DNA from 4 places in the Bacillus sp. FG16 genome. Region 3 is predicted to be linked to each of the others. Evidence: riboswitches for the same ligand, from Rfam matches in the RefSeq annotation. Region 3 holds a riboswitch; each other region holds the start of a gene.
The links. A riboswitch is a leader RNA that binds a small molecule or an ion and turns the genes downstream of it on or off. The one in region 3 is predicted to bind lysine.
Positions count from the first base shown of each region.

Region 1 (3,218 bases), on a different contig from region 3:
GAAAGAGATTGCGTTATCAAGGGATTCTACAACGATGCTGACATTGTCCATTCGTAGTAATTTGTTTTTTGCCATATTCTTATCTCCTTATGTATAAAAGTTTATTATTTAATCATCCTCATAATTATACTACTAAGTAGTTACAAATTCCTTTCAGTCAAAAACACCTTGTCGTAGTATAGGAAAAGGTGACAAGGTGTTTTTTTATATGTCATATAGCATCTTGTTAACGAACAGCTTTTATTTAATAGGAAGGAAGTAGATTAATATGATTTTTTTATAAGTGTTACTGAGCATATCAAATTAGCTCATTTGCACTAAAGGCTCAATTTTCGCCATAAATGATTGATGCAGCGCCTCAACCCCTGTTACTAAATGAAGGCGGTCAATAACGACAGACACTTTAATTTCTGATGTACTTACCATTTTAATATGAATATCTTCTTCTTTTAAAGTAGTAAACATATTTGCAGCGACACCAGGGTTAGATACCATGCCAGATCCTACAATTGATACTTTTGCTAAGTGATTTTCATGTTCTACAGATTCGTAGTGAAGAGTTTCTTGATTTTGTTCCAAAACTTTTAAAGTTTCTCTTAAATCATTCGAGTGAATGGAGAAGGAGAGATGTACAGTTCCTTCATTTGTAATACTTTGAATGATGATATCTACATTAATGTGTGCTGCTGCTAATGTAGAGAAAACTGTTGAAAGCGATCCTTGTTCTAGTCCTTTAATTGTGACACGTGTAATGTTATCCTCAAATGCAATACCTTTAACGATTGATTGTTGTTCCATGTTACATTCTCCTTTTACAATTGTTCCGTTTTCTTGTTCCATACTTGAGCGAACTTCTAAAACTACGTTATGATTTTTAGCAAACTCAACAGCTCGCGGGTGTAATACGCCAGCACCAAGATTTGCAAGCTCTAACATTTCGTCATAAGAAATTTCGTCTAATTTGTAAGCATCTTTTACAACTCGTGGGTCCGTTGTATATACGCCTGTCACATCCGTATAAATATCACATTTTTTTGCTTTAAGTGCAGCGGCTAGTGCGACAGCAGTCGTATCAGAACCACCACGGCCAAGCGTTGTAATTTCATTTTCTACACTTATACCTTGGAAACCAGCTACGATAACAATCGTGCCTTCAGCAAGATAAGATTGAATACGATCTGTATGAATGTCAGTAATCCGTGCACTACTATGTACAGATTCTGTCGTAATACCAGCTTGCCACCCTGTTAATGAAATTGCATGATAGCCTTTTGCTTGCAGTGCCATTGTTAATAATGAAATAGTTACTTGTTCTCCTGTAGATAGAAGCATATCCATTTCACGTTTACTTGGATCTTCTGTAATAACGTTAGCGAGTGCGACAAGTTCATCCGTGCTTTTTCCCATTGCTGAAACGACAGAGACAACGCTATGACCTCGTTCATATTCTTCAATGATTAAATTTGCTACATGTTGAATGCGTTCGACGCTTCCGACAGAAGTGCCACCAAATTTTTGAACAATTGTTTCCATTACAAATTCCTTCTTTCGTCTATTTTTAAGAATAGATTAGGAAATATATAGATCCCAATACTCCTGTAGTTACCAGAAAGACAAACAAAAAACACCATCTCAAATAAGTGAGGATGGTGCTGTTACAGGAAAAGGGAAACAGAAAACGGAGCTAATAAAAAAACCGCCAAAAAAGGAATATCATAAAAAATGATATCTCTTTTTTGTAGATAGCTCTTCATACATACACGTCTGTACATATGACAGTTCTGTTTCTATTCGAAAACAGCCCCAATTGATAAATGCAGAGAAACTTATCAATTTCGGCAATACTTCCTTTCATCTAAGTTCATAGACATCTCTGTGTCTCCATTAGAATACTCATAAGTATCGCAACCTCTATCTCACGTTTTAGGCGAGAGTGTTTGATTTATGAAGTTGTTGGTAACATTTGTTTTATAATAATTTAAATTTTTCGGGGAATCAAGTGTTTTATATATATTTTTAAAATTCTTTCTTTTTACAGGGAAGTTTGTGAAAAATGTAGCAAAATAAATTCATTGCATGTACATTAAACTTATAGTGCATAGGAGGTGGGAGAATGAAAAGGAAACAGCCTATTTATGTTGCGACAAAAATGAAAACGAAGATGGAAAAATTATGGGGATATACGCAAGAACCAGATATACATACAGAGTGGGATGCTCGCTTTACTGAAATTTCGTATTTAGAGAAAAAAGAAGGAGAACCACAGAAGTTTTTGTATAAAACAAAGATTGGATTTGGGCTTGAAATAGCTGGAGAAGGGGAATCAATAGGTGAAATAAGAAAAGAAACTGGTGAAAGAATTTCCTCTTTAAAATTTTGGACGGATAATACATTATCTCTTATTCAAATAGGACGTGGTTATTGGAAGTATACGCCGAATAAAGAATACATCCATTTTGAGACACAATATGATTATGATACAAGATTTGGTCGTATAGGAAATGTAATAGATTCCTATATTTTTCGTCCGTTATTAGGTTGGGCGACGGCTTGGAGTTTTGATGCCTTAAAATTATGGTTAGAAAAGGGGCTTCATCCTAGGTTACTAATTAGAAGAACAATGACGTATTGGCTCGTATGTTTTTTATTTGCTTTTGTATGGATATATCAAGGGATAGTGCCAAAACTACTGTTTACTCATTCAGAAGAAGTAAAGATGCTTTCTGTATTAATCGGTTCAAATGAAAATAGTGTATATATACTTAAAATAATTGGGTGTTAGAAATAATTTTCGGTGTCGTATGGCTGTTGCCACTAACAAAACGAAAATTATTTATCCTGCATATTATTGTGTTATTGGTTCTAACGATAGCGGCAGGATTTACGAATATTGCAAGCTTTACAGGTCCGTTTAATCCGATTACATTAAATATTCTTCTAATGGGGTTATCAATTGTCGGTTATATAAATAGTTTCGATTTACCAAGCGCGAAAAATTGCAAGAGGACGAGAAAGGGATAAGTGTATGGCTAATATGTATGAACGATTATTAGGGGATATCTATAAAAATCTTCATCCTGAATTGCAGAAGCGTTATGCGATTACAGAAGAAAATAGTTTTACAGGGGAAGGAAAGATGGATGAAATTTACGGTGGTTCTTTTTTCGTAAAATTCATATTAAAAATTGCATCGAGGTTTCGAATGTTTTTCTCAGAAC
Region 1 is NZ_JBMDKC010000011.1:41,672-44,889, reverse strand. Features, by position in the region: gene ACODS7_RS06455 (VOC family protein) at 1-75, opposite strand, end outside; gene ACODS7_RS06450 (aspartate kinase) at 304-1,533, opposite strand; lysine riboswitch at 1,736-1,922, opposite strand; partial or broken gene ACODS7_RS06445 (DoxX-like family protein) at 2,114-3,021, shown strand; gene ACODS7_RS06440 (DUF4166 domain-containing protein) at 3,026-3,218, shown strand, end outside.
Region 1: it holds a riboswitch for lysine, as region 3 does, so the genes downstream of both, ACODS7_RS06450 (aspartate kinase) here and ACODS7_RS11920 (amino acid permease) in region 3, are expected to answer to the same signal.

Region 2 (3,218 bases), on a different contig from region 3:
GCTTTCGTAATCATTAACACGATAAAGATTGTACATAAAAAAGGTACAGTTAATTGCAATGATTGCAGTGCAAGTGGTACGAGAATAAGGAACGTAAATAATAATGGGAAAAGCTGAATGATATAATTATATAGAAGAGATTTTTTGAAATAGGATTTTAATTTCTCTTCTAATGCAAGCAAATAGACAGCATCAGGTTTTTGAATAAATGTACGGATAGGGCATCTAGTTATAATGAACGTAAGTACAATCGTTATAATTATTAAAGATATTCCTTTAGAAGGAGATGCTTTTAGAAACTGAGCATAATAATATGCACCAATGCATGAAATAAAGATAAAGCTATATAGTAAACCGTTAATCATACGTGCAAAGTATGTAATGATATTTTGAATATGTTGTTGGAAGCGACTGCTCCATAGCGATTCGATTGACATGTTTTTCACCTCTTTGTTCTATTATATATGTTTTACAAAAGAAAAAACGAGCAAATTGCGTTATGCAACTTGCTCGTTTTTCTTTTCGTTATTTTTTTTCTGATCACGATTCATTAATGGATAGAAGGCAAATCCGATTACGAATAAACCAATTCCGAGAAGGAACGTTTTTATATCGGATGCCCCCGTTTTAATAACCCATAGTGCGTAGCAAAGTGCGATCACTGCGACTATGCCATCTGTAATTCTTGCCCGCATTTCATTTTTATATGTTTCACCAGTTGCGACTAGTTTTAACTGGAAGATTGGTGAAACGAGATATGGAATGAGGTAGGCCAGTGTTGATACGGTAATAACGAATGTATAAGCTTCCGCAATGGTTCCTGATAATGTTGAGAATAGGAACACTTGCGACATAATGTTTGTTAATCGTAATGAGTAAATTGGACTTCCTTTTTTATTTGTTTTTGTGAAGAAGGAAGGGAAGAAACCTTCTTTTGCTGCTTGATATGGTACTTCTGAGCTTAATAAAATCCAGCCTAAGATAGAACCGAACAGGGAAGTAAGAGCAAGTAATGCCATCAGTTTCCCGCCGCCATGACCCATTGCAGCGTTTAATGCATCTGCTAATGGACGTTCAGAAGCTTGTAATTTATCAACGTGAAGTACACCCATTGTTAAAATTGTAATTCCTAAGTAAATCGCAACTGTAATAAGTAATCCCGCAACTGTTGCACGTTTTACCGTTTTTGGAGAAACAGCACGGTTTGATAAAAGAACGGCTGATTCAATTCCGATAAACGCCCAAAGCGTTGTAAGAGCAGCTAAATTTACTTGTGAAAGAAGACCATGTGATACACCTGATTTATCAATCATCGGCGTGTACCATTGTCCAAACTTAGAAGCTTCGAATGCAAATAACGTAACGACGATGAATAAAAGGAATCCAGTTACTTTCGTTGTTGTTGCTAAGAAGTTTAGTTTTCCAGCTCCGCTTACACCATTTGTTAATATAATATGAGTTCCCCAAAGTAAGATGGAACAAATCGTAAATGTAATTAGTTTTCCGACTTCTATGTTAAAAGAACCGATTGAAAATAGTAGTCGCGTATCTTTCATAATTGGGAAGAAGAGTGATAAATATCCCGCAAATGATGTAATGATGGCAACGTTACTTGCCCAGTTTGCAACCCAATATCCCCATACCATACTGAATCCAGCCATTTTTTTCTTTTTTGGTGTTGAGAATAAAGCATATGCATGACTTTGTGGTCCTGTCGTTAAATCAGGACGACGAATTGCTAAATTACCGAAAACAAGAGCTAGCATTAAAACACCAAACCCTGTTGTTAACCAAGCTAAAGTGACACCGAGTGGGCTTGCTGTTTGTGCCAACGTACTTGGCACCATGAAAATACCAGCACCAACCATGTTACCGACAACGAAAGCTGTTAGTACCCAAAAGCCCCATTTTTTTTGTTGCATAGAAAATACCTCCAAAGTTAGTATAACCAAGTCAAGCGAGGAGATATGTATGTCTTCTTAGTAGAGAAGAGAAGTCCCAAACAAAACAAAAAAAGCACGTAATCTGCCGCTACATGCTTTCTATCTTATAAGAAACCCACGACATACCTCTCGATAGCTCTCCACAAACGAAACGTTTGTGACAGTTCTGCACTTATTAAATGCAGACCCAGCAAGCGTGCATGGTGGACACGACTTACTTCGGCAACCATTCCTTTCTCATTCCTTCATCAATGCCACTACATCTCCTGAAATGATACTCTTAATGACTGCAACCTCTACCTCACCGAGATACGAATGAGGATTTAAATATTAAATTAACGTCTTTAAGAGTAACAAATGTATTTTTATACGTCAATGGATATAGTAATAATCAGATTATAGAGAAGAATTTGTGATTAAAAACGAATAAGATTTTAGCATAAAAAGAAGCCGATCTAAAACTAGATCAGCTTCTACATATAAGATTAAACTAAGTTTAATACAGTCACTTTTTCACGTGTCATAGACTCAAGGCTCTTACGAATACCTTGTGCGCCCATACCTGAACCTTTTACACCGATGAATGGGAAGTGATCAGGGCCGCGCTCTGTGCGTCCGTTAATTTGAACAGAACCAGTTTCGATTTTGTTAGCAATTGCAAATGCTTTGTTAATGTCTTTTGTGAAGACACTTGCTTGTAAGCCGAACTCTGATTTGTTAGCAATTTCAATTGCTTGCTCATCTGAAGAAACACGAATGATTGGAAGGATTGGGCCAAATGGCTCTTCCCAAGCAACTTTCATTTCTTCTGTTACGTGGTCGATTAATGTTGGGTAAATTAAGTTACGCTCACGTTTGTTACCGATAACGATTGTTGCACCTTTTTCAACAGCATCGTCAACTAAGCCTTGAACGAAGTCAGCAGACTTGTCGTCGATTAATGGAACGATTGTGCTGTCTTGTTCTGGAGATCCAACTGATAGTTCAGCTACTTGCGCTTTTAATAAGCTAACAAGCTCGTCTGCTACGTTTTCGTGTACAAGTACACGTTTAATAGCTGTACAACGTTGACCAGAGTAAGAGAATGCACCGCTTACGATATGGTTTGCAGCATCTTGTAAGTCAGCATCTTCACGAACGATACCAGGATCTTTACCACCAAGTTCTAATACAAGTGGAATCATTGAAGCTTTTTTCGCTAAATGTTTACCTGTGTTTGTACCACCTGTGAACGATACCATATTAATGCCTTCGTGTTCTACTAAGTAGTCACCA
Region 2 is NZ_JBMDKC010000069.1:2,018-5,235, forward strand. Features, by position in the region: gene ACODS7_RS21875 (ABC transporter permease) at 1-437, opposite strand, end outside; gene ACODS7_RS21880 (amino acid permease) at 498-1,922, opposite strand; lysine riboswitch at 2,069-2,250, opposite strand; gene gapN (NADP-dependent glyceraldehyde-3-phosphate dehydrogenase) at 2,429-3,218, opposite strand, start outside.
Region 2: it holds a riboswitch for lysine, as region 3 does, so the genes downstream of both, ACODS7_RS21880 (amino acid permease) here and ACODS7_RS11920 (amino acid permease) in region 3, are expected to answer to the same signal.

Region 3 (3,218 bases):
TACAACACCATCACCGAATAAAGAAGCAATGAAAGCGATACTACCGACAATTGATGTTACGATTAATGCGTTAACAGGTACACCGCGGCTATCTAGTTTACCTAAAAATTTTGGTGCTTTTCCTTGTCGAGCTAAATCCCAAAGCATACGAGTTGATGCATACATACCAGAGTTACCAGCAGATAGTACAGCAGTTAAAATAACAGCGTTCATAACAGAAGCAGCAAAGGCAACGCCCGCTTTTTCAAAAATAAGTGTAAACGGACTTACTGTAACATCACTTGCAGCAAGGCTTTCAGTTGTATAAGGAATTAATAAACCGATAACGAGAATCGCAAGGATATAGAATAAAAGAATACGCCAAAAGATTGAACGAATTGCTTTTGGGATATTACGTTCTGGATCAGATGTTTCACCAGCAGCTACTCCTAATAGTTCAGTACCTTGGAATGAGAAACCAGCTGCCATAAACACACCGATAATTGCCATGATACCGCCGTTAAATGGTGCATCTGCAACAGTGAAGTTTTTAAATCCAACCGTTTCACCGCCCATAATTCCAAAAATCATCATGAAACCAACAATTAAAAAGATAATAATCGTAACTACTTTAATAAGTGCGAACCAATATTCAGATTCACCAAACCCTTTAACAGATAAGTAGTTTAAAAGGAAAATAATAGCTAAACATAATCCGCTCCAAATAAGAGAAGGGGTATCTGGGAACCAAAATTTCATAATTAATGTTACGGCTGCAAGTTCAGCAGCAATCGTAATTGCCCAGTTATACCAATAGTTCCATCCAAGTGCAAAGCCAAGTGATGGATCAACAAATTTTGTTGCATACGTGCTAAAAGATCCAGTAACAGGCATGTAAGCTGCAAGTTCAGCTAAGCTTGTCATTAAAAAATAAACCATAATTCCAATTGCGGCGTATGCAATTAATGCGCCACCAGGTCCAGCTGTATGGATGACACCACCGCTGGCAAGAAATAGTCCGGTACCAATTGTACCACCGAGAGAAATCATCGTAAGGTGACGAGATTTTAATCCGCGTTTTAATTCACCTTGTCCTTGTGTAGTTTGCGTTTTAGAGGTAGATTGATTTGTTGCGCTATTCATGTTCAACACTCCTTTTCTTGTAGGTTAGGAAGGAGCGGGGGAGAAAAATACAAAAAACCGCCAAAGGAATTTGGCGGAACGTTTCACAAATAACCACCCCATCATACCCTTCCGTTAAGATAGCACCCCACGTTTACACGGTAATTTTGTAAACGTGACAGTTCTGTTCCTTTCGGAGACAGCCCCAGCTCATATTTCCAGAGAAGAAATATAAACTTCGGCAACTTTTCCTTTCAAACGGAGTCAGCTGACATTCTCTGTGTCTCGTCCGTTTTACTATTAAAAGTCGCAACCTCTACCTCATCGGATTGATGAGGATTTATATATTGCTAAGATTTTTAATATATGGCAATTGTAATGACTTTCTGAATATATTGCAAGATATTTTGTTAGGAAAAGTCAAAAAATATCGGTTATTGTATAGGAAACGCTTGCAAAACTCCACCCGAACCTACTATTATGTAGCAATAAGCAAAGAAAAAATTGTTATACAAATGTTTCGCAAAAAATATTGAAAAACCCTCTAAATTAAAAGAAAATTCAGAAAAATATAATTCGACATTCATGATAAAGTCATATTATTTGTTATAATTAGAGTAACGTTTAAGCAAAAAGGGGAAATCAAAATGAAATTAGAAACAGAAAGGCTCTATATAGTGCCGTGTACAGAAGAGAGTATTCAAGTCGCTAACGAGCAAGGATACAATAGCGGTCCGCATATTGTAGGGCATGTAAAGAATGTAAAACAAGATGCAACTTTATTACCATGGGGGGCGTGGTATGTTCTTCGGAAAGAAGATGATAGCGTTTTAGGTGATATTGGGTTTAAAGGGAAACCAAACGAGAAGCAAACAGTAGAAATTGGCTATGGATTTATTGAGAAATATTGGAATCAGGGCTATGCAACAGAAGCTGTAAGAGAACTAATCGATTGGGCTTTCAAAACAGGAGAGGTAGAAACAATAATTGCAGAGACACTCCTGGATAACTATAGTTCGATGCGTGTTTTAGAAAAGTTACATATGAAGAGAGTAAATGCTACAGAAACGATGATTAATTGGAAAATAGAAAAATAAAAAATACCGCTCTAAATTGGGCGGTATTTTTTATAGTTATGGTAGCATTTGCTTCTGATCATTTGGATACTCAGCCGTTGATGCGTTAGGACGATTGGAATGATTGCGAACAGCAATGAAAATAGAAATAATAACGACAAGACCAACTGCAACGTAAGAAAGTGAAATAATAGTTGGATCCACTTTAAATGTAGTAAGCAGTGTACGTATATTTGTAAAGATAATAAGACCGCCAACTAATACACCAAGTAAATGGGGCGGAACGATACGAACTAACCATGCAGCAATTGGAGCTGCGACAATACCGCCGAGCATTAACGCAAATACCCAAACCCAGCTTACTTGTTCCCAGCCAAGTGAGATGAAGAAGCCAATTGTTGCAGCGAGTGAAACAGGAAATTCACTCGTATCTACAGATCCAATAACTTTTCTAGCTTCATTTCCTCTTGCTAGAAGAACGGGTGTCGTAATCGGCCCCCAACCACCGCCACCAGTTGAATCAACGAATCCAGCGAATAAACCAAGCGGCACAAGTTGTTTTGCAGACATACGCTTATTTGAAGTGACAATTTGTTTTTGAATGATGAATCGTAATAAAATGTAAACCCCTAAAGTGAATAAAAATATGGAAATGTACGGTTTGATCACATCTCCAGGCAAATTACTTAAAAAACATGCCCCAACAAATGCGCCGATTGCCCCAGGTAATGTAAGCCTGGAAACTGTATATTTATCAACGTTTCCAAATTTGATATGAGATGCGCCAGAAGCTGCAGTTGTAACGACTTCAGCTAAATGAACCGATGCGGAAGCTACAGCCGGTGCAATACCAAACATTAATAATAGTGAAGTAGACGTTACCCCATAAGCCATTCCAAGTGCTCCATCGATCAATTGAGCGAAAAATCCAATAATAGCAAAGACAATTAATTTCTGCATAAATAATCCCCCTGTAATAATAAATGAAAAAGACACTTTTCCCGTATGAGAAAAGTGCCTTTGGTTTTTCCAATCAGCAAT
Region 3 is NZ_JBMDKC010000026.1:6,625-9,842, forward strand. Features, by position in the region: gene ACODS7_RS11920 (amino acid permease) at 1-1,122, opposite strand, end outside; lysine riboswitch at 1,235-1,428, opposite strand; gene ACODS7_RS11925 (GNAT family N-acetyltransferase) at 1,749-2,198, shown strand; gene ACODS7_RS11930 (sulfite exporter TauE/SafE family protein) at 2,235-3,137, opposite strand.

Region 4 (3,218 bases), on a different contig from region 3:
ATTTGTATCCAAAAATACAACTTTAGCAGATGGATTTACTTGGTTTATAAGGTGCAGCAATACCATACCTTCCACCCCAAAGCTACATGCGTAGACGATTTCATCTTTATACTCTTCATAAGCCCAATTTAATACTGATAGCGCACCTTTCGTTTCATCTTCTTCCGAAAACGAAACAACATTTTCTTCCCACGTTTCATACGTCAACATGTTTTTTCCCCCTGTAAAAGCAAAAAGACGATTTTAACCTAATGAAAATAGGTTAAAATCGCCTCTAGTTTTTCTAGTCAGCGCTTTTCACTTTAAACGTACTTTTTCACTTTTCTCTAACTGAATTACTTTTCCATCTTGCACAACAATTGTAATTGAGCCATATTTCATATCAGCAAGCATCGCTTCAATCTTCTCGGATACTTCATCAAAATGTTCCCGTACACTCACGCGAACAGCCCCCCTTTTTATTCATAAAAAAAATCTTTCCCATTTCGAAAAGACTGTTCGGTAATATATTTTACCTTATCTTTCAAAATGGATTCCATTTTGCTGGATTTAGCACCTTGCTTTCTATAAGCAGGTTGCCGAGCTTCTTCGGGCCAGTTCCCTCCGCTTCTCTTGATAAGCTTTGTATTTGTATTTTATCACAATTCTGATTTTTTTCAATCCTAGTTTTCCGATATATTTTAATTATTTTATTTTACAAAAAAGGAATTGCCCATCCGAACAACTCCTTTTTCTATTTAAACAAGCTCTTTAATACGTATGCGATCGTTCCCAATAATATTTTCATATGTTTCGCGTTCCACAACTACTTGCGATGTTCCGCCTTTTGCAAAGACAACGGCTGGTCTTCGAATCCGATTGTAATTATTCGCCATCGAGTACCCGTAGGCTCCTGTACAGGAAACTGCTAGTAAATCAGCAGCAGCGACTTTCGGTAAATGAATATCCCAAATCAACATATCTCCGCTCTCACAACATTTCCCCGCAATCGAAACGAGTTCCTCATTCTCATCATTCCCTCGATTCGCTAACATTGCTTCATAACGCGCACTATATAAAGCAGGTCTTAAATTATCTGTCATTCCACCATCGACTGATACATATTTCCGAATACCAGGAATATCTTTCACAGATCCAACTGTATAAATTGTTGTCCCAGCATCACCTACAATGCTACGGCCTGGTTCAATCCATATTTCTGGCAATGGATATTCACATACAGTAAATTGTTCTCTCACTGCACTTGTTACAGCTCGCACATATGTCTCAAGAGTTAACGGTGTATCCGACTCTGTGTAGCGTATTCCAAATCCCCCGCCTACATTTAACACTTTTACTACATAGTTTGTTTGCTCTCTCACTTCTTCTAAAAATTGGCGAAGAACTTCAATCGCTCGAACAAAGCCAGCTGTTTCAAATATTTGCGATCCGATATGTGAATGAATCCCTAGCACATTATAATTGGATTTTTGTAAAGCAAATCCAATTGCCTGCATCGCTTGACCGTTTGAAACGCCAAATCCAAATTTCGAATCATCTTGGCCTGTTGTAATATATTCATGTGTGTGCGCCTCTACTCCAGGCGTTACACGAATTAATATGTTCACAAACTTTCCATGTTGCATCGCTAAATCGTGTAAAACTTCTAATTCAAAGAAATTATCTACGACAAAACAACCGATATTCGCCTGAAGAGCCATCACTATCTCTTCTTCTGTTTTATTATTTCCATGAAAATGAATACGTGATGCTGGAAATCCTGCTTGGAGCGCAGTATATAATTCTCCTCCAGAAACAACGTCTAATGACATATTCTCTTCACGAGCTACTCGGCACATCTCCATGCACAAGAACGCCTTGCTTGCATATGCTACTTGATAAGAGAAACCACTTTCTTTAAAAGCACGATGAAATGCTCGGCATTTTCCTCGAATAGACTCTTCATCGTATACATAAAGTGGTGTTCCGTATTGCTTTGCTAGCTGCGTCGTATCGCACCCTCCAATTTCTAAGTGTCCTTGCCCATTAATTCGGCTTGTGCCGTGTAAATACATTTAAATTCCTCCCTTATTTCCTCTAAAACTCATAACCCCAATCTTCTATTCATTGCAGCACGCTTTTAGATAGACAAAAAACGCGCGGAACAATGTTCACACGCGTTTCTTATTAGGAAAAATATATATTGAAAAAATAAACGAGTTGTTATCTCCTCAAAATAAGAAACCGCATCAACATCTCCAAATAGCTCTCCATAAAATAAATCTTATGACAGTACTACATTTATTCAATGTAGTCCCAATATATGAATAAGATGGTTATTCTTATATTTCGGCAATAGTCCCTTTCAGCCTATGATCACAGATTCCATGAAATCTCCCATAGCTTACTCTTTCCTATCGCGGCCTCTACCTTTGAGAGTAGATGAGGTAAGTCTATTTAATTTTCAAACATCTAATTGTTGCTATTAACAATACCAAAGGACCATTTTATTTGTCAAACAATTTTTTATATTGTTTTTTTACAGTTTAATTTTGTATCATTTGGTAAGCGCTTTACTGAAATCTTTTTCACTTCCCATTCGCCTTCTTCGTTATTAAATGTAATCGTTACCTTCTCAAATGGGGGAGCAATTTTCCCAGCAACACGTTCATACTTTGTCACTTCAATACTTGCTTGAAATAAATATGTACCGCTATACACTTTTTTTAAACTAATAATTTTAGGACATTGATACGGTTTCAAACTTCCATATTGTTTTTCAATTGCTTTATTTATTTTTGGAAATAAAACAGAATAAAGTGCATCTTCCATAAGAGGTGCATCATATTGAGCTATTGACACACTCGGTAAAGTAAAAAGTATAACACTACTGCATGCTATAAAATATAATAATTTTCGCATTATAACCTCCGTATTATCACGCGCTTCTTTCTGCGTACGATAATTATCATACATAGAAATTCTGTTTTATTGTCTCCCACCACTCTTTTTCTACTCGATTATTATAAAAAAGCCCACAACTCTCTTTTATTTTCGTATAATGATACTCATAGTATAATAATCATAATAACAAAGGACTGTTCGTATATATAAAATGAGTCGTTAAGCAAACTGACTCACGAACTGTCATGCTTTTTAGGAGAGGAGTATATTATGCTACAACATCTGTTTCCAAAACTGCGATTTGCACTCGTTGCAGTCGTTTTACTATGGATTAA
Region 4 is NZ_JBMDKC010000028.1:32,967-36,184, forward strand. Features, by position in the region: gene ACODS7_RS12685 (phosphoadenylyl-sulfate reductase) at 1-210, opposite strand, end outside; gene ACODS7_RS12690 (YezD family protein) at 298-441, opposite strand; SAM riboswitch class I at 514-622, opposite strand; gene lysA (diaminopimelate decarboxylase) at 738-2,054, opposite strand; lysine riboswitch at 2,235-2,416, opposite strand; gene ACODS7_RS12700 (DUF3888 domain-containing protein) at 2,506-2,901, opposite strand; gene ACODS7_RS12705 (LTA synthase family protein) at 3,154-3,218, shown strand, end outside.
Region 4: it holds a riboswitch for lysine, as region 3 does, so the genes downstream of both, lysA (diaminopimelate decarboxylase) here and ACODS7_RS11920 (amino acid permease) in region 3, are expected to answer to the same signal.